4 regions of the Beggiatoa leptomitoformis genome follow, and region 4 is predicted to be linked to each of the others. Evidence: predicted binding sites of a transcription regulator. Region 4 holds the regulator's gene; each other region holds the start of a gene.
The links. Region 4 encodes HrcA, which represses chaperone genes, less so after heat shock. Its sites were predicted from a motif close to TTAGCACTCNNNNNNNNNGAGTGCTAA; they were not measured.

Region 1: a site for HrcA is predicted at 2,133-2,159, ahead of groES (co-chaperone GroES). Genes of this name have one in related genera too.
Region 2: a site for HrcA is predicted at 2,536-2,562, ahead of groES (co-chaperone GroES). Genes of this name have one in related genera too.
Region 3: a site for HrcA is predicted at 3,020-3,046, ahead of rpoH (RNA polymerase sigma factor RpoH). Genes of this name have one in related genera too.

Annotation. Positions count from the first base shown of each region.
Region 1 is NZ_CP012373.2:3,959,169-3,967,465, reverse strand. Features, by position in the region: gene AL038_RS16920 (energy transducer TonB) at 1-165, shown strand, start outside; gene AL038_RS16915 (MotA/TolQ/ExbB proton channel family protein) at 178-999, shown strand; gene htpX (protease HtpX) at 1,135-2,004, shown strand; gene groES (co-chaperone GroES) at 2,218-2,505, shown strand; gene groL (chaperonin GroEL) at 2,560-4,203, shown strand; gene AL038_RS16895 (Rpn family recombination-promoting nuclease/putative transposase) at 4,344-5,291, shown strand; gene AL038_RS16890 (hypothetical protein) at 5,442-5,978, opposite strand; gene pdxB (4-phosphoerythronate dehydrogenase PdxB) at 6,140-7,288, opposite strand; gene AL038_RS16880 (thioredoxin domain-containing protein) at 7,492-8,297, opposite strand, start outside.
Region 2 is NZ_CP012373.2:3,071,327-3,079,623, forward strand. Features, by position in the region: gene AL038_RS12910 (hypothetical protein) at 1-386, opposite strand, end outside; gene groL (chaperonin GroEL) at 473-2,104, opposite strand; gene groES (co-chaperone GroES) at 2,161-2,472, opposite strand; gene AL038_RS12925 (OmpA family protein) at 2,782-3,309, shown strand; gene znuB (zinc ABC transporter permease subunit ZnuB) at 3,336-4,133, shown strand; gene ileS (isoleucine--tRNA ligase) at 4,381-7,212, shown strand; gene AL038_RS12940 (SPOR domain-containing protein) at 7,518-8,135, opposite strand; gene argS (arginine--tRNA ligase) at 8,137-8,297, opposite strand, start outside.
Region 3 is NZ_CP012373.2:1,060,386-1,068,682, forward strand. Features, by position in the region: gene pmbA (metalloprotease PmbA) at 1-354, shown strand, start outside; gene AL038_RS04445 (class I SAM-dependent methyltransferase) at 503-2,077, shown strand; gene rpoH (RNA polymerase sigma factor RpoH) at 2,126-2,995, opposite strand; gene AL038_RS04455 (hypothetical protein) at 3,235-5,094, shown strand; gene AL038_RS04460 (hypothetical protein) at 5,283-5,429, opposite strand; gene mutY (A/G-specific adenine glycosylase) at 5,612-6,685, shown strand; gene AL038_RS04470 (oxidative damage protection protein) at 6,682-6,966, shown strand; gene AL038_RS04475 (cyclic nucleotide-binding domain-containing protein) at 7,122-7,601, shown strand; gene AL038_RS04480 (TIGR01458 family HAD-type hydrolase) at 7,710-8,297, opposite strand, start outside.
Region 4 is NZ_CP012373.2:2,475,850-2,484,146, forward strand. Features, by position in the region: gene queE (7-carboxy-7-deazaguanine synthase) at 1-285, shown strand, start outside; gene dapB (4-hydroxy-tetrahydrodipicolinate reductase) at 384-1,187, opposite strand; gene dnaJ (molecular chaperone DnaJ) at 1,299-2,420, opposite strand; gene dnaK (molecular chaperone DnaK) at 2,623-4,551, opposite strand; gene grpE (nucleotide exchange factor GrpE) at 4,802-5,422, opposite strand; gene hrcA (heat-inducible transcriptional repressor HrcA) at 5,616-6,671, opposite strand; gene AL038_RS10360 (PD-(D/E)XK nuclease family transposase) at 7,139-7,942, shown strand; gene AL038_RS10365 (Rpn family recombination-promoting nuclease/putative transposase) at 7,953-8,297, shown strand, end outside.

The DNA.
Region 1 (8,297 bases), 1.5 Mb from region 4:
GAAGGTTATGCAGAACAGGCAGAAATTAAAGAAAGTAGTGGATTTAGTCGTTTAGACCAAGCGTCTTATGCAGCCGTAATGCGTTGGCGTTATATACCTGCAAAACAGGCAGGTAAGGCAGTTACTGAATGGATTATTATCCCAATTACGTGGGAACTATATTAAGGAAAATAAAACATGTCACATTTCGGTTTTAGCGATTTTTTACAGCATGTTGCAGATAATCCAATGGCATTGAGTATTCTGCTTTTATTATTACTAATGTCCATTTTGTCATGGTACTTAATCATCACTAAATTATTAAAACTGTGGTTCGTCCATTTACAAGCACGGCGATTTCAACATTTTTTTAATACCGTAATGGTATTAGAAGAATTAATCCAATGGCTTACAACGCATAAAGCCCGCGATCCCTTTTCGCGGTTAGCATTACAAGGCGTGATTGCAGCAGCACACCATGCTGATGTGGTGACAAAACAGGTGGGTACAATTTGTACGCAAAGCGAATTTATTACCCGCGCTATGCGTCGGACAATGAATGAAGAACGCGAAAAACTAAATTCTGGCTTAAGTATTCTTGCTAGCATCAGCAGTACCGCGCCATTTGTGGGCTTATTGGGGACGGTCATGGGGATTTATGGCGCGTTAATGTCTATTAGCTCGCAGGGCAACGCGACGTTAGAAACGGTTGCAGCCCCTGTTGGAGAAGCCTTAATTATGACTGCAGTAGGGCTTACGGTAGCAATTCCTGCTGTTTTAGGTTACAACGCATTAATACGTGGAAATCGTAATTTATTTAATGAGCTAGATGGTTTTGCTCATGATTTATATGCGTATCTTAATACGGGTGTGAAAATTGATACAACCCAATTGAGTGCTTTATCTATAGAAAAAACAACCGTACAAACAAACATAAACGAACAAACCGATGGGCAAACTCCTTCCAATAATATCGTCAACACTGAAAACATGACTATAAATCAAGAAAATTCTCACTAAAACGTCTTGATAAATGAACTTAACAGCCATAATATGTCAAACAAAACCTGAATTACAATCTTATTCACCCAGTGAATAAAATTATATATTTGTTATACAACAATATTTAATCATGTTTAAGGAGCTAGATATATTATGAAAGGCATCATTCTAATGGTCATTACCAACATTGCTGTCGTGGTATTACTCAGCATTGTTGCGTCTATTTTCGGCGCAAATCAGACGACTTTATCAGGGCTTATAATTTTTGCGTTAATTTTTGGAATGGGCGGTGCGTTTATATCCCTTGCCATTTCTAAATGGAGTGCCAAAATGATGGTTGGCGCGGAAGTAATTGAAAATCCGCGTAATAGTACCGAACAATGGTTGCTAGAAACCGTTCAACAACAAGCCAAAAAATCAGGCGTTGGTATGCCTGAAGTTGCAATCTATGATTCACCTGATATGAATGCGTTTGCAACAGGGATGAATCGCAACAACGCATTAGTTGCGGTTAGTACGGGCTTATTAAATGGTATGAACAAAGATGAGGTTGAGGCGGTATTAGCTCATGAAATCAGCCACGTTGCTAATGGTGATATGGTTGCGATGACGTTAGTACAAGGTGTAGTGAATACGTTTGTTATTCTGCTTGCCCGTCTAGTAGGACACTTTGTAGATGGATTTTTCCGTGAAGAAGGCGACGACAGCAGCGCACCCGGTTTGGGCTATTACATTACCAGTATTGTTGCCGAAATTGTCTTTGGAATCTTGGCAATGCCAATTGTAATGTGGTTCTCTCGCCTGCGCGAATTTAGAGCTGATGCAGGCGCGGCAAAATTGGAAGGTGCTAATAAAATGATTCACGCCTTACAACGCCTGCAACAGGCTCACACAGGCGAAATGCCCGCACAAATGAGTGCGTTTGGGATTCATAGCAGTCAAACAACAGGGATTATCCAACAACTGTTTTCTAGCCATCCCAGCATAGACGACCGCATTGCCGCCTTAAGACAACAGGCCTAATTCTCATCATGATGAGACTTTCTTGATGTTTAAACGATGTCAGAAAGTCTCAATCACGACAAACCTATTACATAAATTTCTTAATTTTCCTCTTGAAATACACATTCTATAATCCCATATCGGCGTAACTGGCACTCTAGTAGTAAGAGTGCTAACAAAATGCTAGAATCAATACCTAACACACTAATAACAGATAACCGCAGGGAGTTTTTAATGAAAATCCGTCCTTTACACGATAGAGTCATCATCAAACGCATGGAAGAAGAACGTAAAACCGCAGGTGGTATCGTGATTCCTGATAGCGCGACAGAAAAACCTATTCGTGGCAAAGTCGTCGCAATTGGTAAAGGCAAATTATTAGAAAGTGGTGATGTCCGCCCCTTAGATGTCAAGGTTGATGATGTTGTCTTATTTGGCAAATACTCAGGCACAGAAGTTAAAGTCGACGGTGAAGACTTACTCGTCATGCGTGAAGAAGACATCATGGGTGTCTTAGCTTAATCCACCATTTTTCCATATTTTCTTTATTCCAGATTCCTTTTGAGGACGTATTCCATGACAGCTAAAGATGTCCGTTTTTCTGATGATGCCCGCCAACAAATGTTACGTGGTGTCAATATATTAGCCAATGCCGTTAAGGTCACTTTAGGCCCTAAAGGACGTAACGTTGTATTAGACAAATCTTTTGGCGCACCAACCGTGACCAAAGATGGCGTTTCCGTCGCCAAAGAAATTGAACTTGAAAACAAGTTTGAAAACATGGGCGCGCAAATGGTGAAGGAAGTTGCTTCACAAACATCCGACATCGCCGGTGATGGCACTACCACTGCGACTGTTTTAGCCCAATCTATCCTGATTGAAGGCTTAAAAGCGGTTGCTGCTGGCATGAATCCAATGGATTTAAAACGCGGTATCGACAAAGCAGTCATTGCAGCGGTTGAAGAATTAAAAAAAATGTCTAAACCTTGCACCGATGACAAAGCCATTGCACAAGTCGGTACAATTTCTGCCAACTCTGATGAAGACATTGGCGGTATTATCGCTAAAGCCATGAAAAAAGTGGGCAAAGAAGGCGTAATTACCGTTGAAGAAGGTTCAGGCTTAGAAAATGAATTAGATGTTGTCGAAGGGATGCAGTTTGACCGTGGTTATTTATCCCCCTACTTCATCAACAATCAACAAACCATGGGTGTTGAATTAGAAAATCCGCTTATCCTCTTATGTGATAAGAAAATTTCTAACATCCGTGAAATGATTCCCGTCTTAGAAGGCGTTGCCCGTCAAGGTCGTCCTTTATTTATCATTGCTGAAGATGTTGAAGGCGAAGCCTTAGCAACTTTAGTTGTGAACAACATTCGCGGTATTGTTAAAGTTGCCGCTGTTAAAGCCCCCGGATTTGGTGACCGTCGCAAAGCTATGTTACAAGACATCGCGATTCTGACAGGCGGCACCGTGATTGCCGAAGAAATTGGTTTGAGCTTAGAAAAAGCCAGCTTAACCGATTTAGGCACCGCGAAAAAAATCGTTATTACCAAAGATAACAGCACCATCATTGATGGCGCAGGTAAAAACGCTGATATTAAAGCCCGCGTAGGTCAAATTCGTCAACAAATCGAAGAAGCAACATCCGATTATGACAAAGAAAAATTACAAGAGCGCGTTGCTAAATTAGCTGGCGGTGTTGCCGTTATCAAAGTCGGTGCAACCACCGAAATTGAAATGAAAGAGAAAAAAGCTCGCGTTGAAGATGCGTTACACGCAACCCGTGCCGCCGTTGAAGAAGGAGTTGTCCCAGGTGGTGGTGTTGCCTTAGTTCGTGCATTACAAGCAATTAAGAAACTGAAAGGCGCGAACCATGACCAAGACGTGGGTATCAACATTGCTCGTCGTGCGATGGAAGAGCCTTTACGTCAAATCGTCTCAAATGCAGGCGGTGAACCTTCTGTTGTTTTAAACACAATTCTCGAAGGTAAAGGTAACTATGGTTACAACGCCGCTAACGATGAATTCGGCGACATGATTGACATGGGTATTCTTGACCCAACCAAAGTAACCCGCACCGCATTACAAAATGCAGCTTCCATTTCTGGTCTGATGATTACGACTGAAGCCATGATTGCTGAATTACCCAAGAAAGATGACCATGCAGGTCATGGACATGGCGGTATGGGTGGTATGGACGGCATGGGAATGATGTAAACCCATCGGTCTTAAACGGCTGTTGTTTAAAGATTAGTAAAAAGAAACCCTGCTCACAAGGCGGGGTTTTTTATTTGTCTGCGTGCGATTTTTAATCTGTTAAACTTTACACTAACCATGTTAGCTAATAAGGAAAAATCATGAAAACCAATCCTGAAAAACTGGTGCGTTTTGATTGGGCGATTAAGACGATATTGCGTGATAAGGCAAATTTTGACATTTTGGAAGGGTTTCTCACCGCATTATTGAAAGAAGATATTACCGTTTTAGAAATTTTAGAAAGCGAGAGTAATCAAGAGTATAAATTAAAATTCAATCGTGTAGATTTACTGGTTAAAGATAGTCAAGAACGTTTGATGATTATAGAGATTCAAAACCAGCGAGAAAGTGATTATTTTCAGCGTATTTTATTTGGTGTCTCAAAAGCCATTATCGAACATATTGAAGAGGGTTCTGCGTTTTACAATGTCAAAAAGGTGATTTCTATCAGTATCCTTTATTTTAATTTAGGTCTAGGGGATGATTATGTATATCACAGTGCGAATGAGTTTCGCGGCTTACATAGCAAGAAATTACTCACATTAGGCAACCGTAGCCAACTCGCGGATGCACATAAGATATTCCCTGAGTATTATTTAATTAATGTCAATAAGTTTAAAGACTTAATTGCAGAAGACCTAGACGAATGGATTTACATGTTTAAACACTCTGAGGTTAAAACCGAGTTTAAAGCAAAAAATATTGCTAAAGCTCGAGATAAATTACGGTTAATGCAAATGTCTTTAGCAGAACGTCAAGGGTATAGCGATTTTTTAACCGATGTTGTGGTTGCACAGGATATTGAACGCACCGCCCGAGAAGACGGATTAGAAGAAGGGCGTGAAGAGGGGCGTATTATCGGACGGGAAGAAGGGAGAGCGGAAGGACTCGAAGAAGGACGTGAAGCTGGGAGAGAAGAAGGGAGAGAAGAAGGGTTAGCTGAAGGAAAACGTGCGGCTGCGTTGGAACTGGCTAGAAAATTATTAGCTAATGGTATAAGTATTGAGCAAGTTGTTCAATTAACAGGAATAGCCAGTGATAAACTATAATCTTCCTGATATTTTTCGTCTTTAGCTACGTTACCACCCAAATGAGAAAAGACTGTCTAAATTAAAATTTTCGGAATTATTGCGATAGCCATTTTTTGTGTCGGTTAGTTCTGAAAATTCTGATGCAGACCGTCTTTGTCTTATACTTTCTCATTCTCTGAGCTTTTTGACTAAAATATCTACCTCTGAAGATAAATCTATATTTTTTATATCTTTAACTTTTTTAGGCGGCGCGGGTGTTTCCACGACATGATGCGATTGATTAATTGTTAAGAGTTCTTTTTCTAACCGTTCTATTTCTTGCTGGTCGCGCATGTCACTATAATCAGTTTTAGCGGGTGCAATTTGTGTTTTTAACTGATTAATATGGGCTAATTCAGCCTCTAATTCTCTGGTTTTTTCTGAAACTTCGCGTGCAAGTTGGGTTTCACGTAGCATTTTTAATGAGTCATCGGCAAAAGTGCTGGCAGAATCTTGATACAGTAAATCCGCTCTGCGTAAAACATCATTCATCCATTCATCAGACAGAACTGATTGTTGGTGAAAATCAACCAGACTGCCTTTTAATTGTTCCGCAATGAGGCGAAACTCGTTCAATTCACGAGAAAGCGTCGCTTGCAATTGACTTTCAACAGCAACAACTTCATCGGCTTGTGTAGTTACATTGGAGGGTGGCTTTTTTAACATTATTTTCATCTTGATGGTTTATGGTTTTATAGTTGTACCTTTAGCAAACGTCATTCCACTTTTTTTATTTTTTAAGTAGAAAACAGTTGCCAAGCTATTGTTATAATAGTAATAGCAATAGTAATAGCAGATGAAAAGTAGCGATAAAAGGGTTAGGCTGACTAATTGATAACAACTTGAAATCCTAGGTCACGCAGTTGAGATGCTAAACAGGCTTTTGTGGCAGGTAAGGAAATCGTCACACAGGCGAATTCACGACGAATTGGATATTGTTGGCGCAATACGTCAAAGTATTCGCTGGGGTCGTCTGCATAAATACCGCGCCGTAAAGCGTCAGAATCTCGTCGTACATCATAGACATTACTGACGGCTGTATGAATGATTTGATTATCTTGTGCAGTATCGCTGAATTTTAAGCTAAGTAACGCGGAAGCAGGCATGGATTGTTGTGCAAACCATGTTTGATTTTGTTCAAAATATTGACAAACTGCGGTATAAATCATCTCCGTCCCGCGTACTTTGCCATCAAAACTATAGCCTGCAATATGGGGTGTTCCTAATGCAACTCGTTGTAAAAGCAGTTGATTAATAACTGGCTCTTTTTCCCAAACATCCAATACGGCATTCATCAACGGGTATTTAACAAGGCGTTGGATTAACGCGGTTTCGTCAACGACATCACCGCGTGATGTGTTAATTAAAATAACATTTGGGTTGAGTTGTCGTAAAAAATGGCTGTCAATCAATTGCCATGTTGGATAATAACCTGTGGTTATTAAAGGCACGTGCAAGGTAATAATGTCAGCTTGTGCAATTTCTGCCATGCTGACATAGCTTTCATTGCCTGTACGTGCTTGTAATGGGGGGTCACAGACCAAGCAAGTCACACCCAATGCGTTTAATTTTGCAAGGACACGTGAACCAACATTGCCACAACCAACAATTCCCACAGTTTTTTGAGTTAATTGAAACCCTTGTTGTTGGGCAAGAATAATTAATGCACTGATGACATATTCAGCGGCAGAAGTTGCATTACTACCCGGTGCGTTGGCAAAACCAATAGATTGTTGTTGTAAATATGTCGTATCAACATGGTCAACGCCTATCGTGGTTGTGCCGACAAACTGCACGCGAGTATCTGCTAATAAAGTTTTATTAACCCGCGTTACGGAGCGAACTAATAAAACATCCGCTTTAGACGCGATTAAATCTGCTTGTTTTAACGTCCGTCCAGCAATTGTTTGTACTTCACCTAATGTGGAAAAGGCTTCGTGGACATAGGGAATATTTTCATCAGCTAAAATTTTCATATTTATTATTGTATTGTGGTGCGTATTATTGGGCAGATGCACAGTTTATCGAATCTACGTGCTTGCTTCATTACTATCACAGGGTAAAAAATAAGCGACTGTCTGAATCAGAACTATCAGAATTACCTGCATTATCAATGCGGTCATTTTTTGACAACGGTTAGAAGCACTGATGCAGACAGCTAAAAATGTCGTATAAATAACTACATAACTCGCTCATTATCTGCAAGTAATGCCTTTTCTAACGCAGGCAAACTGCGTATGGGCGCGCTACATTGATAACCTTGACAAATATACGCAACAGCCTCACCTTGCGGATGGCAATTTGCCAAGACCCCTGTTAAGGAATCATTTGTATGATTGGGTATTGCAAAGCAGAGTCGTTGCGGCGCGTAATCTTGCTGACAAGCGGCTTGCCATATTGGTAAATGTTTTGCGTCTGCACGGATAATAATGAGTTGGGGCGGAAATAAATAATCCTCTACCGCTAATAGCAAACTATTGTGTGCATAGGCTAATTGTTCCATCGCAGGGAGGGCTATATCTATCGTCCGTGCAGCAGCGCGTAAATACTCGTCATTTCCCAGTAAATGCCCTAATCGTCCTAAAACTGTTGCTGCAACGCCATTACCTGAGGGCAAGGCTTCATCCATCAACGGTTTTAAACGCGCAATCAGGTTTTCATGATGTTTACCCGTAAAGAAAAATCCGCCTTTTTCTTTATCTTCAAACTCGGCTAATAATACTTCAATCAATTCAAGCATAAAGCTATAGTCGCTATTATTCCAGCGACATTGTAATAAGGTAAAAATCCCTTCAATTAAGAACGCATAATCATCTAAGTACGCATTTAAATGTGCTTTACCATCTTTATAAGTTGCTAATAATCGTCCATTTTTCCATAAAGTATTACGGATAAAATTTAAAGATTGTTCAGCGGCGTGAATATAATCTGTGCGTCCAAAAATGCGCCCTGCAACCGCAAGGGCTTTAATCATCATCCCATTCC
Region 2 (8,297 bases), 600 kb from region 4:
GGATACTCTTTTTCTATATATTCTTTTATTCTGTTATCCATTTCAGTATGTTGCTTATCTTGCTCATTTATTGGTTGCTCTGCCAACAAATTACGCATAGAAGGAGTAATCTGCTCATGCCATTCTTTTATATCAGAACGATCGAATAGAGTATTAGTATCCACATTGTAGAAAAGTTCTTTACTTATCAGTATCTGCTGAACAATCCACATATGTTTTCCTTTAAAATTAAACTCAAAGCCCTCAAGAGAACATTTGCTAAAGCAATGCACAAAACAAAAATGAGCATAATAGCTATTTGATTTTAAAAATAAGCAATAATGTGTTTTTTTGTCATTCTTGATAAGAAACTCAAATTTGTCACTACATATACTATTACTATACATATATACACATCCTCTAGTAAAAGTGATAATAAAAGGAGCGATTTCTCGCCCCTTTAAATTTCAATCTAACCCCAAAAACCTCGAGATTACATCATCCCATCCATTCCGCCGTGGGGCATAGGCATCGCGGATTCTTTCTTCGGTAACTCAGTAATCATCGCTTCAGTCGTAATCATTAAACCTGCGATAGAGGCCGCGTGTTGTAAAGCGGAACGGGTGACTTTGGTTGGGTCAAGAATACCCATGTCAATCATGTCGCCAAATTCGTCATTTGATGCATTGTAACCGTAGTTGTTATCTTTGCTATCAGCAATTTTGTTTAATACAACAGCGGGTTCGCCGCCTGCATTCGCAACGATTTGACGTAAAGGTTCTTCCATCGCACGGCGGGCAATGTTGATACCCATGTCTTGGTCGCTGTTTGAGCCTTTCAGGTCTTTAATGGCTTTTTGAGCGCGGATTAAGGCAACACCACCACCGGGGACAACACCTTCTTCAACGGCTGCGCGGGTTGCGTGTAAGGCATCTTCAACGCGAGCTTTTTTCTCTTTCATTTCAATTTCAGTGGCTGCACCGACTTTAATCACAGCAACCCCACCCGCTAATTTAGCAACGCGCTCTTGCAATTTTTCGCGGTCATAATCGGAAGAAGTTTCGGCGATTTGTTGGCGAATTTGCTCAACGCGGGCTTTGATTTCTTTGGCTTGACCAGCACCGTCGATGATGGTGGTGTTGTCTTTGGTGATTTGGATGCGTTTGGCTGTGCCTAAGTCGTTTAAGGTGGCTTTTTCTAAGCTTAAGCCAATTTCTTCGGCAATGACGGTACCGCCTGTGAGAATGGCGATGTCTTGTAACATGGCTTTGCGACGGTCGCCAAATCCGGGGGCTTTAACAGCGGCAACTTTGACAATACCGCGTATGGTGTTGACGACTAAGGTGGCTAAGGCTTCGCCTTCTACGTCTTCAGCAACAATGAGTAAAGAACGACCTTGTTTAGCAACGCCTTCTAAAATGGGCAACATTTCACGAATGTTGGAGATTTTTTTGTCATGAATGAGAATTAAGGGGTTTTCTAATTCGGCACTCATGGATTGTTGGTTATTGACGAAGTAGGGGGATAAATAACCACGGTCAAATTGCATCCCTTCAACAACGTCTAATTCGTTATCTAAGCCTGAACCTTCTTCGACGGTGATTACGCCATCTTTACCAACTTTGTCCATGGCTTTGGCGATGATTTGTCCAACAGCTTCATCGGCATTGGCGGATATGGTGGCAACTTGGGCAATGGCTTTGTTGTCGGTGCAGGGTTTGGAGAGTTTCTTTAATTCTGCAACGCAGGCAATCACGGCTTTGTCGATACCGCGTTTTAAATCCATCGGGTTCATGCCCGCTGTCACAGCTTTGATGCCTTCGATAAGAATGGCTTGGGCTAACACGGTGGCTGTGGTGGTGCCGTCGCCTGCGATGTCGGAAGTCTTGGAGGCGACTTCTTTAACCATTTGCGCGCCCATGTTTTCAAATTTATCTTCTAATTCAACTTCTTTAGCAACGGAAACACCATCTTTGGTGATGGTGGGTGCGCCAAAAGATTTGTCTAGTACGACGTTGCGCCCTTTAGGCCCTAAGGTGACTTTAACGGCGTTAGCGAGGACGTTTACGCCTCTGAGCATGGATTGACGGGCTTCGTCGGAGAAATAAACTTGTTTTGCTGCCATGATGTTTCCTTAATGAATACGGTATATAGTTGGTGTAATTGAAGTTTATAAGTAGATTACGCGGCTTTGGCGTGTTTCTTTTCGTCTAAAACTGCCATGATGTCGGATTCACGCATAATGACGACTTCTTCATCACCAATTTTGACTTCGGTGCCTGAGTATTTGCCAAACAGGACGATGTCGCCAACTTTGACATCTAACGGACGGACTTTGCCATCTTCTAAGATTTGACCGTTACCAACCGCCAAGACTTTGCCTCGAATAGGTTTTTCTGTCGCGCTGTCAGGAATGACGATGCCACCAGCGGTTTTACGTTCTTCTTCTACTCGTTTGATAACAACACGGTCTTGTAAAGGACGGATTTGCATAGTCAATATCTCCTCAATACGAAATGACAATTGTTAGTAAAAATTAAAACGGATGTGATGAGTTTAGCACTCACCTGTAACGAGTGCTAATAATAGGGGAATAAATTCGAATTTCAAGGGAATAAAGTATGACAAATTTGTATAGAATACATTGACGGCTGATAGTGTAAATGGTGTAGAATCAGTATGTTATTTATAGAGTGGGTTGGTGGGATTAGTAAGAATAGCTTTATTAAACATTATGTTATGCAAATTAAATTTTTATCTTCTCTTACTTGATGCAACATTATTTCAGCGAGTTTTATTGTTATGAAAAACAGGTTCATCTATCAGGATATTGAACGGCGATTGAGTTATCTCGTTGGGTTAATTGTATTATTTGGTTTGATTCAAGGATGCAGTCAGTTGAATTGGCAGTGGATTCAATCGCAGTTTCAAACTTTACATCCTCATCAGACAGATAAGGGATTATTGTTGGTGTTAGAGTCGGTTTATTTTACGGCAGATGGAACGGCGTTAACGCCTGAAGCAAGTGGTATTTTAGATGCCTTAACGGAGACAATTAAAAAAAATTCTGACGGTAATATTGCGATTGATGGTTATACAGATAGTAGTGGAGGGGTAGGTTACAATTTGTGGTTATCTAAGCAGAGAGCTGAACAGGTAAAATTGGCGTTGGTTGCGCGTGGTATTGACGCGAATAAAATCGTGACCGAAGGCTTTGGACAAGCCAGCCCCATTGCGAGTAATGCAACGCTTGAAGGACGACAGAAAAATCGGCGGGTAGAAATTATTATTCTTAACGTTATAGATATTCCTTATCAAAAAAAGAAATAACTTTTAAAGTTTATGTGAAATAAATCATGATAATAGAAACTTTTGTATGGCGTGCACTTATTGGTGGTATTGGCGTTGCTTTGATTGCTGGCCCTTTGGGTTGTTTTGTGGTCTGGCGACGCATGGCGTATTTTGGCGATACTTTGTCACATTCTGCCTTGTTAGGGATTGCCTTGGGAATTTTGTTTAAGGTTAATTTAAATCTTGGGGTGATGAGTATTTGTTTATTAATTGCCTTATTACTCAGTTTATTACAGCAACAAAAGCGATTAACAACCGATACATTATTGGGGATTTTATCGCATAGCATGTTATCGCTTGGGCTGGTTGTTGTTGCGTTTATGGACGGTGTACGGATTGATTTATATAGTTATTTATTTGGTGATTTGTTAGCTGTGACGCAAAGCGATTTGTATTGGATTTATGGTGGGGGAAGTTTGGTTTTGTTGGGAACGGTTTGGCTGTGGCAGTCTTTGTTATCTATCACGATTCATGAAGAGCTGGCAGAAGTGGAAGGCGTGCCTGTGGTGTGGGTGCGGTTATTTTTGATGTTAATGATAGCGTTAGTCATTGCAGTGGCCATGAAAGTGGTTGGTATTTTATTAATTACGTCTTTATTAATTATTCCCCCCGCAACCGCACGCTGGTTTGCCCGTACACCTGAACAAATGGCGATTATTGCCAGCGTATTGGGTTGCTTGGCCGTTTTAGGTGGGGTTTTTATGTCTTTACAATGGGATACACCGACAGGCCCCTCAGTTGTTGTAACGGCAACCGCAATGTTTATGTTGACATTGTTTTTACCAAAAGGGCGAATTGTTTAAAGCGGGTCATGGATTAAATAGTGCTAAACATAAGCTATTTAAAATAGTAACTTGGCTATTTAGTGCGTAAAACTCCATCTTTTCTAAGAAGTTGTAAAATTGCGTAGAAATTATCACTTTTTCATCAATGTTTATAACGCATCCGCGTCACCTTGAATGGTAAACGACAAAAATCGACGGTATAAGTTATTGACAAAATCCAATACAATAAAAACTTTTCTATAAACACCCTACTGGTTGTGACGAAATGACAGTGAAAGACTATAAAGATACGTTGAATTTACCAAAAACCAATTTTTCCATGAAAGCAAATCTGCCACAGCGTGAGCCTGAGATGTTGGCACAGTGGGAAAATATTAATTTATATCAACTGGTTCGTGATGCAAGTGCAGGTCGTCCTAAGTTTATACTTCATGATGGCCCTCCTTATGCTAACGGTGATATTCACATTGGTCACGCTGTCAACAAAATTTTAAAAGATATTATAGTCAAAGCACGGACACTGGCGGGCTATGACGCGCCTTATATTCCGGGTTGGGACTGTCACGGATTGCCCATTGAATTACAAGTAGAAAAAAAATTCGGCAAAGCAGGACACAAAGTCGAAGCGCGGGCTTTTCGCGGTAAGTGCCGCGATTACGCGACACAACAAATCAATAATCAACGCAAAGACTTTAAACGCTTAGGCATTATCGGCGATTGGGAACATCCTTATTTGACGATGGATTACCAAACCGAAGCGAACATTATTCGCGCACTGGGTAAAATTATTGATGCAGGACATGTCTATAAAGGCTTTAAACCTGTGCATTGGTGCGTCGATTGCGCTTCTGCCCTTGCTGAAGCAGAAGTGGAACATGAAAATAAAACCTCTCTTGCGATTGATGTGCGCTTTACTGTTTTAGATGAGCCTGCATTGCTGTCTCGCTGTCATCATGTACCTGAGCATAACGGCAGTGGCACAATTTCCGTCGTGATTTGGACAACCACCCCATGGACATTGCCCGCCAATCAAGCCGTAACGCTTAATCCAGAATTTGAATACGCATTGGTGCAATGCGAAGGACAATATGGCAAGGAACGCCTGATTATTGCTGAAAAATTGTTAAGCGCGACTATGATGCGTTATAACATTGAACAATATCATGTTGTTGCTTATTGTAAAGGTGCTGACTTAGAAGGGATTTTATTACAACATCCGTTCTATGACCGCCAAGTACCGATTATTTTAGGTACACACGTTACAGCCGAAGCAGGTACAGGCTCAGTACATACCGCACCCGGTCATGGTCAAGAAGATTATGTTGTCGGGCAAAAATATCATTTACCTATTGATAATCCTGTTGATGGTTCAGGCAAATTTTTACCTGATACGCCAATTTTTGCGGGTGAATCCGTTTATTCAGCCGACCCTCATGTGATTGAAGTGTTAAAAGCACAAGGGAAATTGTTGCATGAACAACGGATTACACATAGTTATCCTCACTGTTGGCGACATAAAACCCCGATTATTTTCCGTGCAACCCCGCAATGGTTTATTAGCATGGATAAGAAATCGTTACGTGAGCAAACGCTTAGTGCTATTAAAACCGTACAGTTTACGCCCGATTGGGGGCAACAACGGATTGAAGGGATGATAACGAATCGCCCTGATTGGTGTATTTCGCGTCAACGCACATGGGGCGTACCGATTACGCTTTTCATCCACAAAAAAACAGGCGATTTACACCCACAAACCCAAGCATTATTGGAAAAAGTTGCTCAATTGGTGGAAAAATCGGGCATAGATGCGTGGTTTGATTTAGAACTCACCGATTTTTTAGGTGCGGATGTCGCACTCTACGATAAAGTTACGGACACGCTGGATGTCTGGTTCGATTCAGGCACAACCCATTATTCAGTATTAGAAACCCGTTCTGAATTAACCATGCCTGCAGATTTGTATTTAGAAGGCTCAGACCAACATCGCGGTTGGTTTCATTCTTCAATTTTATCTTCTGTTGCGATGCGTGATGGCGCGCCCCCCTATAAAGGCGTGTTGACGCATGGTTTTACTGTGGATGCACAAGGGCGGAAAATGTCCAAGTCGTTGGGCAATGTCATTGCACCGCAAGAAATTATGAAGAGTTTAGGGGCGGACATTTTACGGCTTTGGGTGGCGGCAACAGATTATCGTGGAGAAATTACGGTTTCTGACGAAATTTTAAAACGCATTGCGGATGCCTACCGCCGCTTACGCAATACTGCACGGTTTTTACTGGCTAATTTGGATGGCTTTAACCCTGAGATTGATATGGTTAGCCCTGAAAATATGTTGGCGTTAGACCGTTGGGCGGTTGACCGTGCCTATCAAGTGCAACAAACCGTTATTAAAGCCTATGAAGAGTATAACTTTAATATTATTTATCAAACGGTTCACCATTTTTGCGCAATGGAGATGGGCGGGATTTATTTAGACATTATTAAAGACCGTCAATACACAATGCAAACCAACAGTATAGGCAGACGCTCGGCACAAACCGCGCTTTATCATATTGTTGAAGCACTAACCCGTTGGCTTGCACCGATTTTAAGTTTTACCACTGATGAAATTTGGCAACACATTCCCGGTAAACACGGTGTATCTGTGCAGTTAGAAACATGGTACACAGGGTTATTTCCGTTAGCTGTTGATGCTAAGGTTAATGCGCAAGCATGGGAACACATTTTTGCGGTGCGTGATTTTGTGGGTAAGGAACTGGAAAAATTGCGGATTGCGGGCAAAATAGGGGCTTCGTTAGAAGCGGAAGTCGATATTTACTGTGATGGTGAGTTATACACGCAACTAACCGCTGTCGAAAACGAATTACGCTTTGCGTTTATTACCTCTTGTGCAACGGTTTATCCGCGCAGTGCGAAACCTGTGGAGGCAGTAGATGGAGAAGGCTTTGCTATCGTTGCCCGTCCAACGAGTCATAAAAAATGCGTCCGTTGTTGGCATTATTGTGATGATATTGGTAGTCATGCAGAACACCCCGATTTATGCGGTCGGTGCGTAGAGAATGTGGCAGGTGCTGGAGAAAAGCGGGTTTATGCGTAGTTGAGTGGGATATAAAAATGGGACAGAGAATCGTATCTGTCCCTTAATTTTGACTAGAAAGCAGTAAAAAAGGTTGCTATTAATAAGCCTTATTTTAAACACATCTTTTAACTACTATGCTATAGCTAACGCACTTTAAAATGATTATTTGTAGGGTGGAATAGGCGCAAGCCGTATTCCACAACAGTGCAAGCTTTCTGCATAAACTCAGCTATTTTTGGCGTTTTATGGTGGAATACGCTACGCTATTCCACCCTACATTAAGCTGCTTTTTAAGTTGCGTTAGCTATAATTAAAGAGCATGGTTAAAACCGTAGGACAACTGAAGTAATATTACTCGCCGTCAGTTGATTACGAACTTGATTAAGTATCGTTAAATCGTCAAAAGGGCCTAAACGTACTCGATACCAAACACCTGTATTGTCTAGCGCAGCTTCTTCAATGTTTGCAATCAAGCCTAATGATGCTAAATGTACTTTTAACCCTTCCGCCTCACGTTTATCCCTAAATGACCCTGCTTGTAATAGATAAGTCCCCGGTGTTTGTACCGTTGGCGGTGTTGCCTCTTCTGCAAGCGAATTATTATCATTGGCTTGCGTTGTAGTCTGTAATACAGACGGCTGTTTTAACACATCATAAAACTCAAAATGTGTGGGTGGTACGGGGCGTTTTTCTGCGGCAACCACGGTTGCTGGCGGTGTTGCTGCAACAGATGTTGGGGATTTTTCAGGTTTGTCTGTTGCCTTTGATGAATCTGATGGGGGTGTTTCAGTAGTTGGCGCGTGTGTCAAATAGGGCGCAATTTCTCGTAAATAGACAAGAAACGATAAAAATATGCCGAGTAGAATTCCCCCTAAAAACCATGCCCAAGGTGGGCATGATTGGACATCTTCACGGCGTAAGCGGCGTTGATTTCCTGCCACGTTACATTACCTCGGGAGCGGATACTCCAATGATAGCTAAACCATTTTGTAACACTTGTTGCACCGCTTTGATTAGACTTAAACGGGCATTACGTAAGGCTTCATCATCCACAATGAAAATATACGTATTGTAGTAAGCATGAAAGTCTTGTGCCACTTCAC
Region 3 (8,297 bases), 1.4 Mb from region 4:
GCGCGTAAATTGGGGTTACAAACCACAGGTAATGCAGGTGGTATTTATAATTTACAAGTGGATAGTACGGCGGGTGATTTGGATAGTTTGTTACAACAATTGGGGACAGGTTTGTATATAACGGATTTAATGGGAATGGGGGTTAATTTGCTCACGGGGCATTATTCGCGTGGTGCGGGTGGGTTTTGGGTGGAAAACGGTAAAATTCAGTTTCCTGTGCAAGAAATCACTATTGCGGGCAATTTGGTGGAGATGTTTCAATCTATACAAGCTATTGGTAATGATGTAGAAAAGCGTGGTAGTGTGGCAACGGGTTCGTGGTTGTTACCAACGATGATGATTGCAGGACATTGATAATTTTTAAAATTGCTTATTTTTAGGATTTTTAAAGACGCTAGATAAAAACCGTATGCAGTGGCGATTATAAAAATGTGCTAATACGCCTTTTTAATTTAAGTGTATATAAAACCCCTTTCATTCCTTTTAAATTAATGAGAAATATATGTCATCAGAACAGCAAGATAGTTATGACGCATTACCCTATTTGTCTAATGTAATGCACTATACCCAGCCTTATCATATTGCGGCAATTGCGCAGTTGTTTGGTATGAATCCACCGCGTCCTGAAACAGCGCGAATTTTGGAGCTAGGTTGTGCAAATGGTGGAAATATTGTGGCAACAGCACATGCTTTTCCGCAAGCTACGTGTGTTGGTATTGAGTTGTCTGCCCGTCAAGTCGCTATGGCAAACGGTATTATTCAACATTTAGATTTGAAAAATATTGTTGTTAAGCAAATGGATATTTTAGACTTTAGCGAACAAGAGGGCATGTTTGATTATATTATTGCACATGGTATTTACACGTGGGTAACAGCCGATGTGCAGGAAAAAATTCTACGTATTTGTCAGCAACATTTAAATCCAAATGGTATCGCTTATATCAGTTATAACACTAAACCCGGTTGGAATATGCGTGGCACTATTCGGGATATGATGTTGTACCATACGAAGTCTATTAAAGACCCGCATGAAAAAGTTGTACAAATGCGAGCGTTATGGCAGTTTTTAGCAGAAACAACACAGGCAGGACGAGATTCTTATAGTCTATTTTTGAATGAGGAATTCAAATTATTTGCAGAATTTGATGAATCTTATTTATTTCATGATTTCTTAGAGGCTGAGAATAATCCTTTATATTTACATGAGTTTGTTGAGCAAGCAAGTGCGCATGATTTGGTTTATGTGGGGGATACGTATTTACATACAATGTTAGCCAGCAATTTCCCGCCTGAGATTGCTAATACCTTGAGTTTGTTTAAAGATGATTTAGTACATCAAGAGCAGTATATGGATTTTTTACGCAATCGGCATTTTCGCCATTCATTGCTATGTCATAAAAATACGCCTTTACAACGTGCTATTTCAGCAGAACGATTGATTAATTTATATGCTGTTTCTACCTTAGAAGAAGTGCAAGATACGCAAGTACCCGCAGGTAAAACCGTCTTTGCCAATCGTTTGGGCAATTTGGTAACAGATAATCCTATTATTATTGCGGGATTACATTGTTTACGTGAGCAATTCCCACAGTCTATGCAGTTATCCGATTTAGTCGCACAGGTTAAATTACGCTTACCCAGCGATTTAGTCGTTGATAGTGCTACGATAGAACACAATCTAGCCGATATTTTATTACAGGTTTATACCAAGGGGCTGATTGAATTACATGCTTGTCCCTTGCCATTTGTCATTACTGTTAGTGATAAGCCTAAAGCCAGCACGTTGGCACAATGGCGAATCACACAAGGTATTAAAGCCTCTAATCTGCGTTTTGAAACATTGACTATAGAACATCCTGTTGGCGGTTTGATTTTGCCGTATTTGGATGGCACGCGAGATAGAGCGGCATTAATTGCGTTGTTACAAGAAAAAGTGAGCAGTGGCGAATTGTTATTTGATGTGAAAAAAGAAGGCAATGAAGTTGAATTGACGGCTGCACAAGCTCAAACAGTATTAGCACAAGCCTTAGAGGAATCTTTGCAGTTGTTGGCAAGGTCAGCAATGTTAGTTGCTTAATTACCGTGATGAAAGGCGGACTTGCTCCGCCTTTTATGAAAGACTTAATTATGCGTCAATTACAATATTTTTCTTTAGTTTTTTCATCGCTTCACTTTCAATCTGGCGAATGCGTTCCGCAGAAACATTATATTTTGCGGCTAAGTCGTGCAATGTCGCTTTCTCGTCACTCATCCAGCGTTGCCAAATAATATCTTTACTGCGGGCATCTAAACTGGCAAAAGCGGTGTGCAATTGTCCATCGTTATGTTGTTCCCACTCATTTTCTTCAATCAATACAGCGGGGTCATAACGAACATCTTCTAAATAGGCCGCAGGGGCAAGCATTTCATCAGCTTCATCACTTTCTTCGGGTGGGTCAAAAGAAATATCGTTTAACCCCATCCGTTTTTCCATCTCTAACACGTCTTTAATACTAACCCCTAAATCGGTCGCCACTTTTTCAACTTCTGCATGTGACATCCAACCCAAGCGTTTTTTTGAGCTACGTAAATTAAAGAATAGTTTTCGTTGTGCTTTTGTTGTCGCAACTTTAACGATGCGCCAATTTCGCAAAATATATTCGTGAATTTCTGCACGAATCCAATGAACCGCGAAAGAAACCAAACGCACACCCATAGTCGGGTCAAACCGTTTGACTGCTTTCATCAAGCCAACATTGCCTTCTTGAATTAAATCGGCTTGAGGCAAACCATAGCCCCGATATCCGCTAGCGATGTGTAAGACGAATCGCAGATTGGAGAGAATTAAAATCCGTGCTGCTTCTAAATCACCTTCTTTTTGCAAGCGTTCGGCAAGTTCTCGTTCTTCTTCCGCGCTTAACATCGGCACCGTTTTTACCGCTCTGGCATAACGGTCGACATCGTGACTGAGTACAGCTAATTGACTATCGATATTTAAAGCGAGTGCATTTGACATATATTCTTATCTCCCACTTTCATTTTAGCACTCTCTCGAATGGAGTGCTAATAATGATTAATAGCATAAGGATTATTAGAAAAAAATCAAGTCTATTTAAATGACAGATAATAAATACTCAGTGGTATAAATCCATAGATAAAAGGTATCATCACGTATTTCAAGTAAAATACATATTTATTAAATAAATGTGAATCGCTACAATGCGTATTACTACTGTTGTTTTATGGAGTTTAATAATGAAAAAATACTTTCTCTTATTGAGTACGCTACTGTTAATGTTCAATATTAACAGTGCTTTTGCTAAAGCTGAAAAGGTTACTATTTGTCATAAAGGCAAACACACCATTACCGTTTCAGAATCTGCACTGCCTGCCCACCTAAAAAATGGCTCAACCATTGGTGCGTGTGAGGATGATGGCAATGAGGATGACAGCACAGATGTAGATGATGACTTGGGAAATCCGACGACAACGCAAGCTGTCATCGTAGTTATTGTTGATGCAACGGGCAATCCTAGCACTGTTGGAACAAGCATTACTATCAACTTTTCTATCTTAACTGCAACGACAATAAGCAAAATTCCTGCCGCTGTTTTTGCTTTATTTAAAGCAGACCAACTCGCTTTAATTCCTGAAGATGCTTTAGAAGGGCTGACAGTTGAACAAATTAAGTTCTTACGTCCTATCGCATTTACGGGTTTTACGGTAAAACAAGTTGTTAAACTGTCTATTAATATTTTTACGGTTTTAACAGCATCACAAGTTGCAGGCTTTGAACCTGAAACCATTGTAGGCTTGTCCGCAACTCAAATTGCTAAGATTAAACCCGCCGCTTGTATGGGGTTAAGTAAGTCACAAATTGCTGCCATTAATAAGGAAACCGTTAAAGGCATCACCGCAACGCAACTCTCTTATATTACTTATACAGCTATTGGTGGTTTTAGTACCGCACAATTCCAAAACCTGAGTTTAGAATCTTTAGCAGGTTTAACAACCAGTAATGTTGCGGGATTAGATAAAGAAATTTATGGTGAAATGGGTAGCGAGCTTTTAACCTTATTGGGAACAACCGTTGTTTCTTCTTTAGCGTTAGAAGACTTGACAGTCATTGTTTTCAGTTTGGATTTTACTAAAGTTACAATTTCCACAATTTACAAATATTTACCCACAACTTGGATAATTAACCCTTTTAACGGCAAAATTAAATTCCCGAAAGGCAAAATTACTTTACCTAAGTTCAAGCTGAAAAAGAGTGAATCCGTTGTTGTTTCCTTACCTGAAGGTATTCCAGACTTAAATGTATCTTTAACACTGAATGAAGATACAAGTTTGCAAGATACGATTATCAATGTTGTGAACCGCACATTAATCAGCCTGAATTATGCGAATTTCACCGTTGCACAGGATGATGGTTTAATCAGTGTGATGGGAACAGGCAGTGCAGAAGGCGTAGAATTATCCTTACTCCCTGATGAAGATGGCGTTGAGCAAGTTGATGACAATGAACCCGCTGGACTTACCATTGATGATGAAGGCAAGTATTTACTCACGACGCTTGAGGGTATTCGCTTAACCTTAATTCCTGCCCCTCGTAAAACGGTTTATTTTAACAATATCGGTTTAAAAATTCGGGTCAAGAAGAAAGGCGAAGTGCGTTTAGAAATACCTAAGCTTAATCGGGTTGTTTCTGCGGTATTCTCACCCTTTATTGTCAAAGCACCCGTAGGAATGGCGCAAGGCGTAACATTCAGCGAAGATGGCACTACATTATATGTGGTGTTTGAAGATGGCATGATGCAAACCGCATCACCAATGGTGATAGACAGAGATATTATGGTCTTAGCACGGAATTTATTACCTGATGCGTTCCGTTATGGGGATTATAAGTTCCTAGCAAATGGCAAAATAAACTTTGTTTATAATGGTTTATTGATTGAATCTAGCCCTACTTTTGATATTAAAATTGGCTATAGTGTCAAACGCTTAAGCCCTGTTATTAATCTGGTGAAAATGGCAGAAGAAGCGGATTTAGTAACCGAAGAGGGTGAACGTCAACTCTTTAAACTGCGTGTGATTGGTAAGCCTAGCGATTTATAATTTATATTAATCGCTTAAATCCCTCCCTGCTCGTTGGGGGAGGGATTTTTTTTTGGTGAATGAGACTTTATTTTAGTCATCTCTAGCAAAATATAGTAACCGTATTTTAAAAAGAGGATAAGAAATGACCTATTCAACAGATTTCCGTAAAAAAGTATTGCTCGTTACCAAGTTTCACTTGGTAATGCCTATTCGCTAAGCTCTGCTTGGCGGGTACTTGAACGCCCTACGCTTAAGTCCGCTTGTACTCGGCAAGCGGAGCTTGCAAGACAGGCATTACCAAGCAGAGCTTGGTAACGAGCAAATTGTTCTATTGATGCGCTCTTTTTACTCATATTCTATTTAATCTTTTTATAGTACTGTTGCTATATTTGGGCTTAACGGAATTTTCAGGATAGCTGTTTTACACTTCGCTTATCACCTGAATCAATATGGTTGACCAGTATAAAAAATGCTTGCATTGATAATACTGATTCAAATAGTTTTTTTCTGCTTATCACAAATAAGTTATTAATTAATGATGTCGACTGATAGTTTTAGCGTGCGGTTACTAGCATGGTTTGAAAAACATGGACGTAAAGAACTCGCATGGCAAATAAATCCAACCCCTTACCGTGTCTGGGTATCGGAAATTATGTTGCAACAAACACAAGTTGCAACAGTGATTCCTTATTACGAGCGTTTCATGCAACGCTTTCCTACGGTTCAAGAGTTGGCAATTACGCCGTTAGATGAGGTATTGCACTATTGGACAGGTCTAGGTTATTACGCCCGTGCGCGACATTTACACAAAACTGCGCAGACGGTGTGCAATCAATATAATGGTGTTTTTCCAACAACATTGCTTGAAATGGAAGCACTTGCAGGTATCGGACGCTCAACAGCGGCGGCAATTTTGGCATTATCACAAGGACAACGCCAAACTATTTTAGATGGTAATGTGAAGCGGGTATTGTGTCGTTATCATGCCCTGACTAAACCGCCCACAGACCCGCAGACATTGGCACAATTATGGCTTTTTGCCGAACAACACACGCCAGACACGCAACTTGCCGCTTATACCCAAGCAATTATGGATTTAGGTGCAACTGTTTGTACTCGCAGTAAACCACAATGCACATTATGTCCATTACAAGCGGATTGTTTAGCTTATCAACAAGGCAATACGGCCGCTTATCCTGTGCCTAAACCCAGTAAAATATTACCTGTGAAAACAACATTTTTTATTATTGTGCAACAAGCAATGGGACAAGTATTGTTACAACAGCGACCTGCTGTGGGTATTTGGGGTGGCTTGTGGAGTTTTCCTGAATGTGCCAGTTTTAATGATGTCGTACCTTGGATTGAAACTAATTTACAGTTATCTGATTACCATATAGAAAATGGTTTATCACTCAGACATACCTTTACCCATTTTCATTTAGACATTACGCCCATATATATCCAATCTAAATCGACACCGCTTGCTATACCGTTGTTGCATACCTGTTGGTATGACCCGCATCATCCCCCCGCTATAGGACTTGCCGCACCTGTGGTAAAATTATTGAAACAGTTAGCTAAATTGACAGTAGGAGAAATGTTGTTATGACACATACCGTTTTTTGTGCAAAGTTAGGCAAAGAAGCTGAAGGCTTAAAAGTGCCTCCATATCCTGGGGAATTGGGTAAGCGGATTTTTAATAACACGTCCCAAGAAGCATGGCAATTGTGGTTAAGACACCAAACAATGTTGATTAATGAGTATCGTTTATCACCCGTCGACCCGAAAGCACGTAAATTGCTGGAAGAAGAGATGGAAAAGTTTTTATTTAGTGATGAAATACAAAAACCAGCAGGCTATGTACCGCCCAAAGAAGAAACGAACCCTTAATTTGTAGATTTGTAATTATTTGTCAAAAAGTCAATGAGATAACTGCTAGTTACGTTATTTTATTGGCTTTTTTATTGGGCGAATTTTTTGATTCTGTTTCAAGAAAAAATCATGTTAGTATTACTCGCTAAATCATTTTACGGTGTGTAAACAACATGTCTAAAGAGAATTTTGCTGTTTTATCTGTTTGTCCATTATTTAATGGGTTAAGTAAGAAACAAATCTTTTATATCACAGCTTTTTTTAAACAAGCCTTGTTTAGTAAAGGGGCTATTGTGATGCAAGAAGGACAAAAAGTAGATCAGTTATATATTGTAAGCCATGGGAAATGGGAGGTTTTTTTACCTAAAGATAATCAAGATATACCACGTGAACAGGAAGTACGCTTGGGTATGCTGGAATGTGGTGCGTTAATTGGTGAATATTCTTTTATTGATGAATACTTTGCTTCTGCATCAGTACGCACCTTAGAGAAGGGCGGATTATTAATGATTAATCGCCCAGATTTTGAACGGATTCTTGAAAGTAGTAATCAGGTAGGCAAAATTATTTATAAAAATTTACTGTTAGGTTTAATTTCGCGCTTGCGCAAACAAAACGAAGAAAAAGAATTACTAAACTTGTTTGATTTCTAAAAATAAAAAGGACGGAACACACCGAGGGATAGTTTGTTCCGCCTACTAAAAGCACACATAGCGTGTTAAGGGTATTTTCAGCAGTTTGTATTGCAACATGATGACATGTTACAAACTCTCTAACATTGTCCCCAATGACTTAATAGAATTAATAATTAAATCAGGCTTTACCGTAGATTTAACCACTTGTTCCGTTCTAAACTTTCCTGTCTGGACTAAAATCCCCATTAATCCACAAGCCTGTCCACCACCAACATCTGCTTCTACGTCATCGCCAATAACTGCGATTTGTTCGCGTGGTAAGTGCAAGTCTTTAAAAGCTAACTCAAAAAAAGTTGGCGATGGCTTGCCAACAATAATGGCACTTTTACCCGTCGCATATTCTAAACCCGTAATAAACGCGCCAATATCTAATTGCAGTCCGTTTGCCGTTTGCCAAAATTTGTTTTTATGCAATGCAATTAATTCTGCGCCTGCCATCATGTATTGAAAGACCTGATTTAGTAAGGAATAACGCCATACATCACCAATATCGCCAATAACAATAAAGTTGGGTTTGTCTTCTGTTTGCGGAAATTCTCGAAAATCGCGCTTTGCATCTTCTGCTAACAATAAGTAACAGCGGGCTTGGGGTTTTTGGCGTAGATATAAAACCGTTGCGTAAGGCGTGCTAATAATTTCATCTTGTTCTATGGC
Region 4 (8,297 bases):
ACCAATGGCACTCAAACCGCACCCACAGGCATAGATTGGATTTGTGTCAGTCCTAAAGCACGCGCCCCGTTAATTTTAACTGCAGGACACGAGCTAAAACTTGTTTACCCACAAGAAGATGCGCTACCAGAACAATTTATCGACCTAGACTTTCAACACTTTTTTCTACAGCCCATGGACGGCAATGCCCACCATCACAACACCCAACTTGCTATTCAATATTGTTTAGACCATCCACAATGGCGATTATGTTTACAAACCCATAAATTAATTGGGATTCCATAAGGTAACTAATGGCAAACGACATTAGTGTACACGCCTTTAACAGGAAGGCTACGGTGTGTTACGGCACAAAAAAATCCCTAACACACCCTAAACTTAGGTTATTTAAAGCCTAACACATCCTGCATATCAAATAGACCTTGTTCTTTCTGTGTCAACCATGCAGCAGCACGTACAGCACCTTTTGCAAAGGTCATACGACTAGACGCTTTATGAGTGATTTCAATCCGCTCACCAACATCAGCAAACATAACCGTATGCTCGCCAACAATATCCCCCGCACGGATAGTTTGAAAACCGATGGTTTGACGGTCGCGCTCCCCTGTAATGCCTTCGCGGGCATATACTGCACAAGTTTTTAAATCCCGTCCTAAGGTTTGGGCGACAACTTCACCCATCCGTAAGGCAGTACCAGAAGGTGCATCGATTTTATGGCGGTGATGAGCTTCTATTACTTCAATATCCACGCTATCACCTAAAACTTTCGCCGCCATTTCCAACAGTTTCAGGCTTAAATTAACACCAATACTCATATTCGGAGCGAAAACAATCGCAATATCTTGTGCAGCTTCAGTAATTAAGGCTTTTTGTTCGGCGGAAAAACCCGTCGTTCCAATAACGATACGTTTTTTTGCTTGGCGACAATAAGCCAAATTTGCCAATGTGACCTCGGGGCGCGTAAAATCAATTAATACATCAAATTGGTCAAGTACTTGTGGTAACTCACTCTTGATTGTAACACTCAATTTTCCAACGCCAGCCAATTCCCCCGCATCTGCGCCCAATAAAGTGCTGGCGGGATGCTCAAGTGCAGCGGCTAAAATGGTTTCAGGGTGCTGTTGCGTTGCTTCAATCAGGTTTTTACCCATGCGCCCCGCTGCGCCTGCAATGGCTATCTTGATCATTTCCGTTTCTCGCTATCTTCAGACATTGTTATTTAACTGATTCCTAAGCTTAATCTCAATATTTCTAGTCATTAACTGCTAAACACTAATTTAATTGAGATTAAGGGGTATTTACAGCTTCATATCTTCAAAAAACTGTTTGACGCGACCTAGCCATGAAGTTTCTTGCGGACGATGATGAGTTGATTCCAACGTGTTGCCGAATTCCTCTAACAATTCTTTTTGTCGACTGGTGAGACTAACAGGGGTTTCTACCACAACACGGCAATGCAAATCTCCAACACTTCCACCACGAACGGGTTTAACCCCTTTGCCACGAATGCGGAAAGTTTGTCCTGTTTGTGTTCCTGAAGGAATTTTGAGGGTTACACGACCATCCAATGTTGGGGCTTCTAATTCCCCCCCCAGTGCAGCCGTCACTATACTAATCGGTACTTCACAAAATAAACTACTGTTTTCACGGGTAAAAATAGAGTGCGGACGGACATTAATTTGTACATACAAGTCTCCTGCAGCCCCATCATTAACACCAGATTCCCCTTCACCCGATAAACGAATGCGGTCACCTGTGTCCACACCAGCAGGCACTTTAACAGATAACGTTTTAGTATCTTTAATGCGTCCCGCACCGTGACAGGTAGAACAAGGCGTTTCAATAATTTTGCCTACTCCGCGACAATAGGGACATGTTTGTTGTACGGAGAAAAACCCAGAAGTCATGCGGACTTGTCCTGCACCACCGCAATGGCTACAAGTAACAGGGCTTGTACCGGGTTTTGCCCCTGAACCATGACAGGTATCGCATTCTACGAGTGTCGGAATACGAATTTTAACATCAGTTCCATTAACCGCTTCTTCTAAGGTGATGGTTAAGTCATAGCGTAAGTCAGACCCACGAAAGGCACGACTGCCACCACGGTTACCATTTCCACCAAAAACACTTTCAAAAATATCGCCAAAATCAAAACCGCCACCAAATCCACTGCCACCACCACCGCCCATAGAAGCATCAACGCCTGCATGTCCAAATTGGTTGTAAGCTGCGCGTTTTTGAGGGTCGGATAAAATCTCATAGGCCTCTTTCGCTTCTTTAAATTTGTCTTCCGCATCAGCACTATCAGGATTGCGGTCGGGGTGAAATTTCATCGCCAAACGGCGATAGGCTTTTTTGAGTTCGTCTTCACTGGCGTTTTTTTGTACGCCCAGAACTTCGTAATAATCTCGTTTTGACATGGTAGCGAGTGTGTTCGGCTAGGTGGGGTTAAATAGGCGCGAATGAATTCGCACGAATTAAAGGGGGTTTAGGTTCTCGGGTGCGGATAAATCCGCATCGACAATGATTCTCTTAAAATCACATTACAGTGAAAATAATAAAGCGCACTACTTAACTTTTGGAGGTAAGTAATGCGCTTCGTCGTCAGTTTACCGACACAATTTATTTCTTGTCGCCTTTGACTTCTTCAAACTCAGCATCAACAACACCGTCATTATTTGCTGAGGCTTTTTTGGCCGCGTCGGTAAAGCCATCGCCCCCTTCTGCACCACCTGTTTGTTGGTAGGCTTTTTCTGCCAGTTTACCCGATAATTCTGCAAGTGTTTGCGTTTTGGCTTCAATATCATCCTTATTGTCGCCTTTCATGGCTTCTTTTAAGGATTCCATTGCCGCTTCAATGGCTGTCTTTTCATTCGTGTCAACTTTGCCCTCAAGGTCTTTCAAAGTCTTGCTAATGGAATGAACCATATTATCTGCTTGGTTACGGGCATTGACTAACTCGTGAAATCTTTGGTCTTCTGCGGCATGGGCTTCTGCATCTTTTACCATGCGTTGAATTTCGTTCTCATCTAATCCGCTAGAAGCTTTGATTTGGATAGATTGTGCCTTGCCTGTGGCTTTGTCTTTAGCAGAGACGTGTAAAATCCCATTCGCATCAATATCAAAAGCGACTTCAATTTGAGGAACGCCGCGTGGTGCTAACGGAATGTCCTTTAAGTCAAATTTTTCTAGGGATTTGTTGGCTGATGCCATTTCCCGTTCACCTTGCAACACATGCACAGTCACCGCAGGTTGATTGTCGTCAGCGGTTGAGAATACTTGTGATGCTTTGGTTGGAATGGTGGTGTTTTTGGGGATGATTTTGGTCATCACACCGCCCATGGTTTCAATCCCTAATGATAAAGGCGTGACATCTAACAGTAACACGTCTTTCACTTCACCTGATAAAACAGCACCTTGTACTGCCGCACCAACAGCAACCGCTTCATCAGGGTTGACATCTTTACGGGCTTCTTTGCCAAACAGGTCTTTAACACGGTCTTGCACTTTGGGCATACGGGTTTGACCGCCAACGAGAATGACTTCGTCGATTTGGCTGGTGCTTAAACCTGAGTCTTTCAGCGCGATTTTGCAGGGTTCGACTGTCCGCTCGATTAAATCTTCTACTAAAGATTCTAACTTCGCGCGAGTCAGTTTCAAATTCATGTGTTTAGGACCTGAAGCATCTGCCGTAATGTAGGGCAAATTTACATCAGTTTGTTGGCTAGAAGACAATTCAATTTTTGCCTTCTCAGCGGATTCTTTTAACCGTTGCAATGCTAAGGGGTCATTTTTCAGGTTAATGCCCGTGTCTTTTTTAAATTCATCAACTAAAAAGTCAATGATACGTAAGTCGAAATCTTCACCGCCTAAGAAAGTGTCGCCATTGGTGGATAACACTTCAAATTGTTGTTCGCCATCGACCTCGGCAATTTCGATGATGGAAATATCAAATGTACCTCCGCCCAAGTCGTAAACAGCAATTTTGGCATCACCGCGTTTTTTGTCCATGCCATAAGCAAGGGCCGCCGCAGTGGGTTCGTTAATAATTCGCTTAACTTCTAAACCAGCAATTCGTCCTGCATCTTTGGTTGCTTGACGTTGGGAGTCGTTAAAATAAGCGGGTACCGTGATAACGGCTTCTTTAACGGTTTCGCCTAAATAGTCTTCTGCGGTTTTCTTCATCTTCATGAGAACACGGGCAGAAATTTCAGGCGGTGCCATTTTTTTGCCTTTTACTTCAATCCATGCATCGCCATTGTCGGCTTCCATGATTTTGTAAGGGACAATATCTAAATCACGTTGGACGACTTTGTCTTTAAATTTGCGTCCAATTAAGCGTTTTACCGCATACAAGGTATTTTGTGGATTGGTGACAGCTTGGCGTTTGGCTGATTGTCCCACTAAAACTTCATTATCATCCGCATAAGCAATGATAGAGGGTGTGGTTCTCGCACCTTCGCTGTTTTCAATAACACGTACGCTTTTACCTTCCATAACGGCAACGCATGAATTGGTCGTACCTAAGTCGATACCAATAATTTTACCCATGATTCTGTAATCTCCTGTTTAATTATTTGAGTATAATTAGTTTTTTTCTGTTAGACGATATAAGGGCAAGGATATTTTTTTCAAGAAAAAAGTATTTTTATAAAATGCCCTATTAGTGGTTTTTCGGTTAAATCTTGGTTTATTGTCTGCATCAATATTCAAGCGCGTTATTTTAAGATAATGACTTAAAAATAAGTTATTTAATCTCAACTGCTTGGTCAATTCTGTGAATTCTGATGCAGACAATTATTTATTTTGCGGCTTTAGCAACAACGACTCTTGCAGGTCTTAATAAACGATCATTCAATTGGTAGCCTTTTTGATGAACGAAAATAACGGTGTTATCTTCTACATTTGGCACAGGTTGCATTGCCATTGCTTCATGAAATTGCGGATTGAATTTTTCATTTTGGGGGTGAATTTCTTGAATGCCTGCCTTTTCTAATGCGCCCGCTAACATTTTTAGCGTCAGCTCCATCCCTTCTGCAATAGCATTGAGTGTCGCATCAGTATTTTGTGTGGCTTCTATGCCTAATTCCATACTGTCTTTAATCGGCAATAATTCGGTAGCAAACTTTTCTAAGGCGTATTTGCGGGCGTTGTCGATGTCGCGTTCCATCCGTTTCCGCATGTTATCAAACTCTGCCTTTTGTCTAAGCAGTGCATCCCAGTTTTCTTCTGCTTTGCGAGTTGCTTCGATAAGTTGACGGTTTAATTCTTCAACCGTTAAAGGAGGGGCTGAGTCAGTATTAGTCGGTTGTGCATCAATGTCTAATGCTGGGGCATCGTTTTCAATGACAGTTGCCGATTCGGTAACCAGTGCATCTTGGTTTTCTGACGGGATTGTCTTGTCATTTACTGTGGTTGTCATTCGTTACTCCAAGTATTAGCTAGTCTTAATTACGTTGTCATTTTAAATATCCCTTTGTGAAGGGATAAAACGCGGGTGCGAGGTTATTCGCAAAAAAAATTTAAAAAAAACGTAAATGTGTGCAGGTATTTGCACCAGCGTGTGCTTTATTTAATAAAATGTGATTAACCGCAATAAGTAGGGATAAATTCGTTTACTTCAAGGCAGAGCTAAGGAGTTTTGCAGTTAAGTCAACAATGGGTATAACGCGCTCGTATGCCATGCGAGTAGGTCCTATCACCCCTAATACGCCTATTACCGAGCCGTCGACCTTGTAAGGCGAGGTAATCACGCTACAGTCGTCAAATACGTCATAGCCCGATTCTTCACCAATAAAAATTTGTATGCCTTGCGCATTAATGGCTTGGTCAAGCAGGTGGAGGATGTCGCATTTTTGGTTAAACGCGGTAAATAAATGGCGAAGTTTATCGATATTTGTGGATAACTCGGCAATGTCCATCAAATGTGTTTGCCCTGCTACCACAAAATCGGGTTTATCTTCTTCTTGATTAGAAAAGGTTTTATCTGCCATTTCAATGGCGGTTTCCATCAGATTATCTAAATCTTGCCGCGCTTTACGCATTTCACCAACAAGGTCTTGGCGCACGCGGTTTATGTCTTTACCTGCAAAAGCGGCATTCAAATAATTGGCAGCACTTTCTAATTCTGCCGCGCTATAAGGGCGACTGGTGTGGATAATACGGTTTTGCACTTCATGTTCATTGATAACTAAAATTGCTAAAACTCGTTGTTTAGAAAGGGATAAAAATTCAACATGCCGTAGGGCTTTAGTCTGACGACGCGGCAGCATGATAACGCTAGTCAGGTGTGTGACTTCAGAAAGTAAATGGGAAGCCTTTTCGAATAAGCGTTGACTGTCAAAACCACGAGCATCATTTTTAAACATGCGCCTTAACTGGCTTTCTTCGTCATTACTGAGCTGCTTAACTTGCAATAGGCTATCGACAAAAACACGATAACCGCGCACGGTCGGAATCCGTCCTGCTGAAGTATGTGGCGAAAACACCAAGCCCATTTCCTCCAAATCAGCCATCACATTACGGATGGTTGCAGGACTTAAATCTAAATCACTGTCTTTAGACAGCGTGCGAGAACCTACGGGTTGACCATCACGAATATAGCGGTCAATTAGGATTTTTAAAAGTCGTTGAGCGCGGTCGTTAATCTGCTCATGCGTAACCTTCGGCATGGTATGAAGTAAATGGTTTATCAAGTCTGTTTGTTGCTAAATGAGGATGTTTTTTATGGGGAGGAAACACCCACGCGATGACATTATGACTATATAAAGTAAGGGTAAAGGTTACAGGTTCAATAGGCAAGTAATTATCGTCATAATACGAGACTGTCTGAATCAAGGTTATCAAGGCTGTTTTTTTATTTTGCTAAAAAAATTTAACCTATTGATTAAAATAATATTATATTTATCCCATAAACGATTTACATTGCGGACAGGTTTGTATGTGATGATTGCTGGGGCGGTGACGCTAAACAATACGATAGATTATTATGAACAGGAAAAATCGAAACTCATTGGAGAAACGAAAAAAAGCACCTCAAACTAGAAATTCTGCGACGCTACATCAAAGATAAAAGTATGAATTCCGTTATTGCTTCCAAACATGACACACAGAAAAAAACCACCGAAGAGACTCCAAAATGATAGAAGTTGTCCCCCTAAAATACGGCGCGATATTTAAGCAAGCTTTTGGTCAACCTGAAACCTTTACCCAATTTGTTAATGATGTATTAGATATTAATATTCATATTGATAAAGTTCATACCGAATATGAATATCCTAATCCCGTCGGATTTGTGCGTAGCAAATATGATTTATTTGCTGAGGATATAGAACAACGGATTGTCGTTGAAATTCAACATATCAAAGAAGAAGACTTTTTTGACCGTTTTTTATACTACCATCTGGTGAGTTTGGTCGAACAGATAGGCAGTTTTCAAGAATATAATTTTGAACGAACCGTTTACACCATCGTTGTTTTAACCAGTGTTCCACGTGATGGCAGTGTCGACTTTAGTTGTGCCGTCAGTGATATGAATCCAACGGATGAACGTGGACGCAAATTATCTATTTATCCACATCGTTTAGTCTTTCTTTGTCCTCGCTTGGTGAATGATAAAACGCCGCCAAAAATCAAACGGTGGTTAGAGTTAATAGAAGATTCATTAGATGGCAAATTAGAAGAAAATAATTATTCAGAAAAGATGTTTCAAGCAATTTTAGACATTATTCGTAAACTGAATATCGATAGAGACATACTTGCGCAAATTAAGGATGAAGCTGCATGGGAAAAGGCAAAACAGCGGTTTAAGGAAGAAGGTATGGAAGAAGCCCGCTTAGAAACCGCACGAAAACTACGCGAAAAAGGCTTCAGTCTGGAAGAAACCGCAGAATTAACAGGATTAGCCGTGGCTGATTTATCCGCTTTGTTCAAAATACCATAGGAGTTTCCTTGTGATAGAAGTTGTCCCCCTAAAATACGGTGCGATATTTAAGCAAGCTTTTGGTCAACCTGAAACCTTTACCCAATTTGTTAATGATGTATTAGACATTAATATTCATATTGATAAAGTTCATGCCGAATATGAATATCCTAATCCCGTCGGGTTTGTGCGTAGCAAATATGATTTATTCGCTGAGGACATAGAACAACGGATTGTTGTTGAAATTCAACATATCAAAGAAGAAGACTTTTTTGACCGTTTTTTATACTACCATCTGGTGAGTTTGGTCGAACAGATAGGCAGTTTTCAAGAATATAATTTTGAACGAACCGTTTACACCATCGTTGTTTTAACC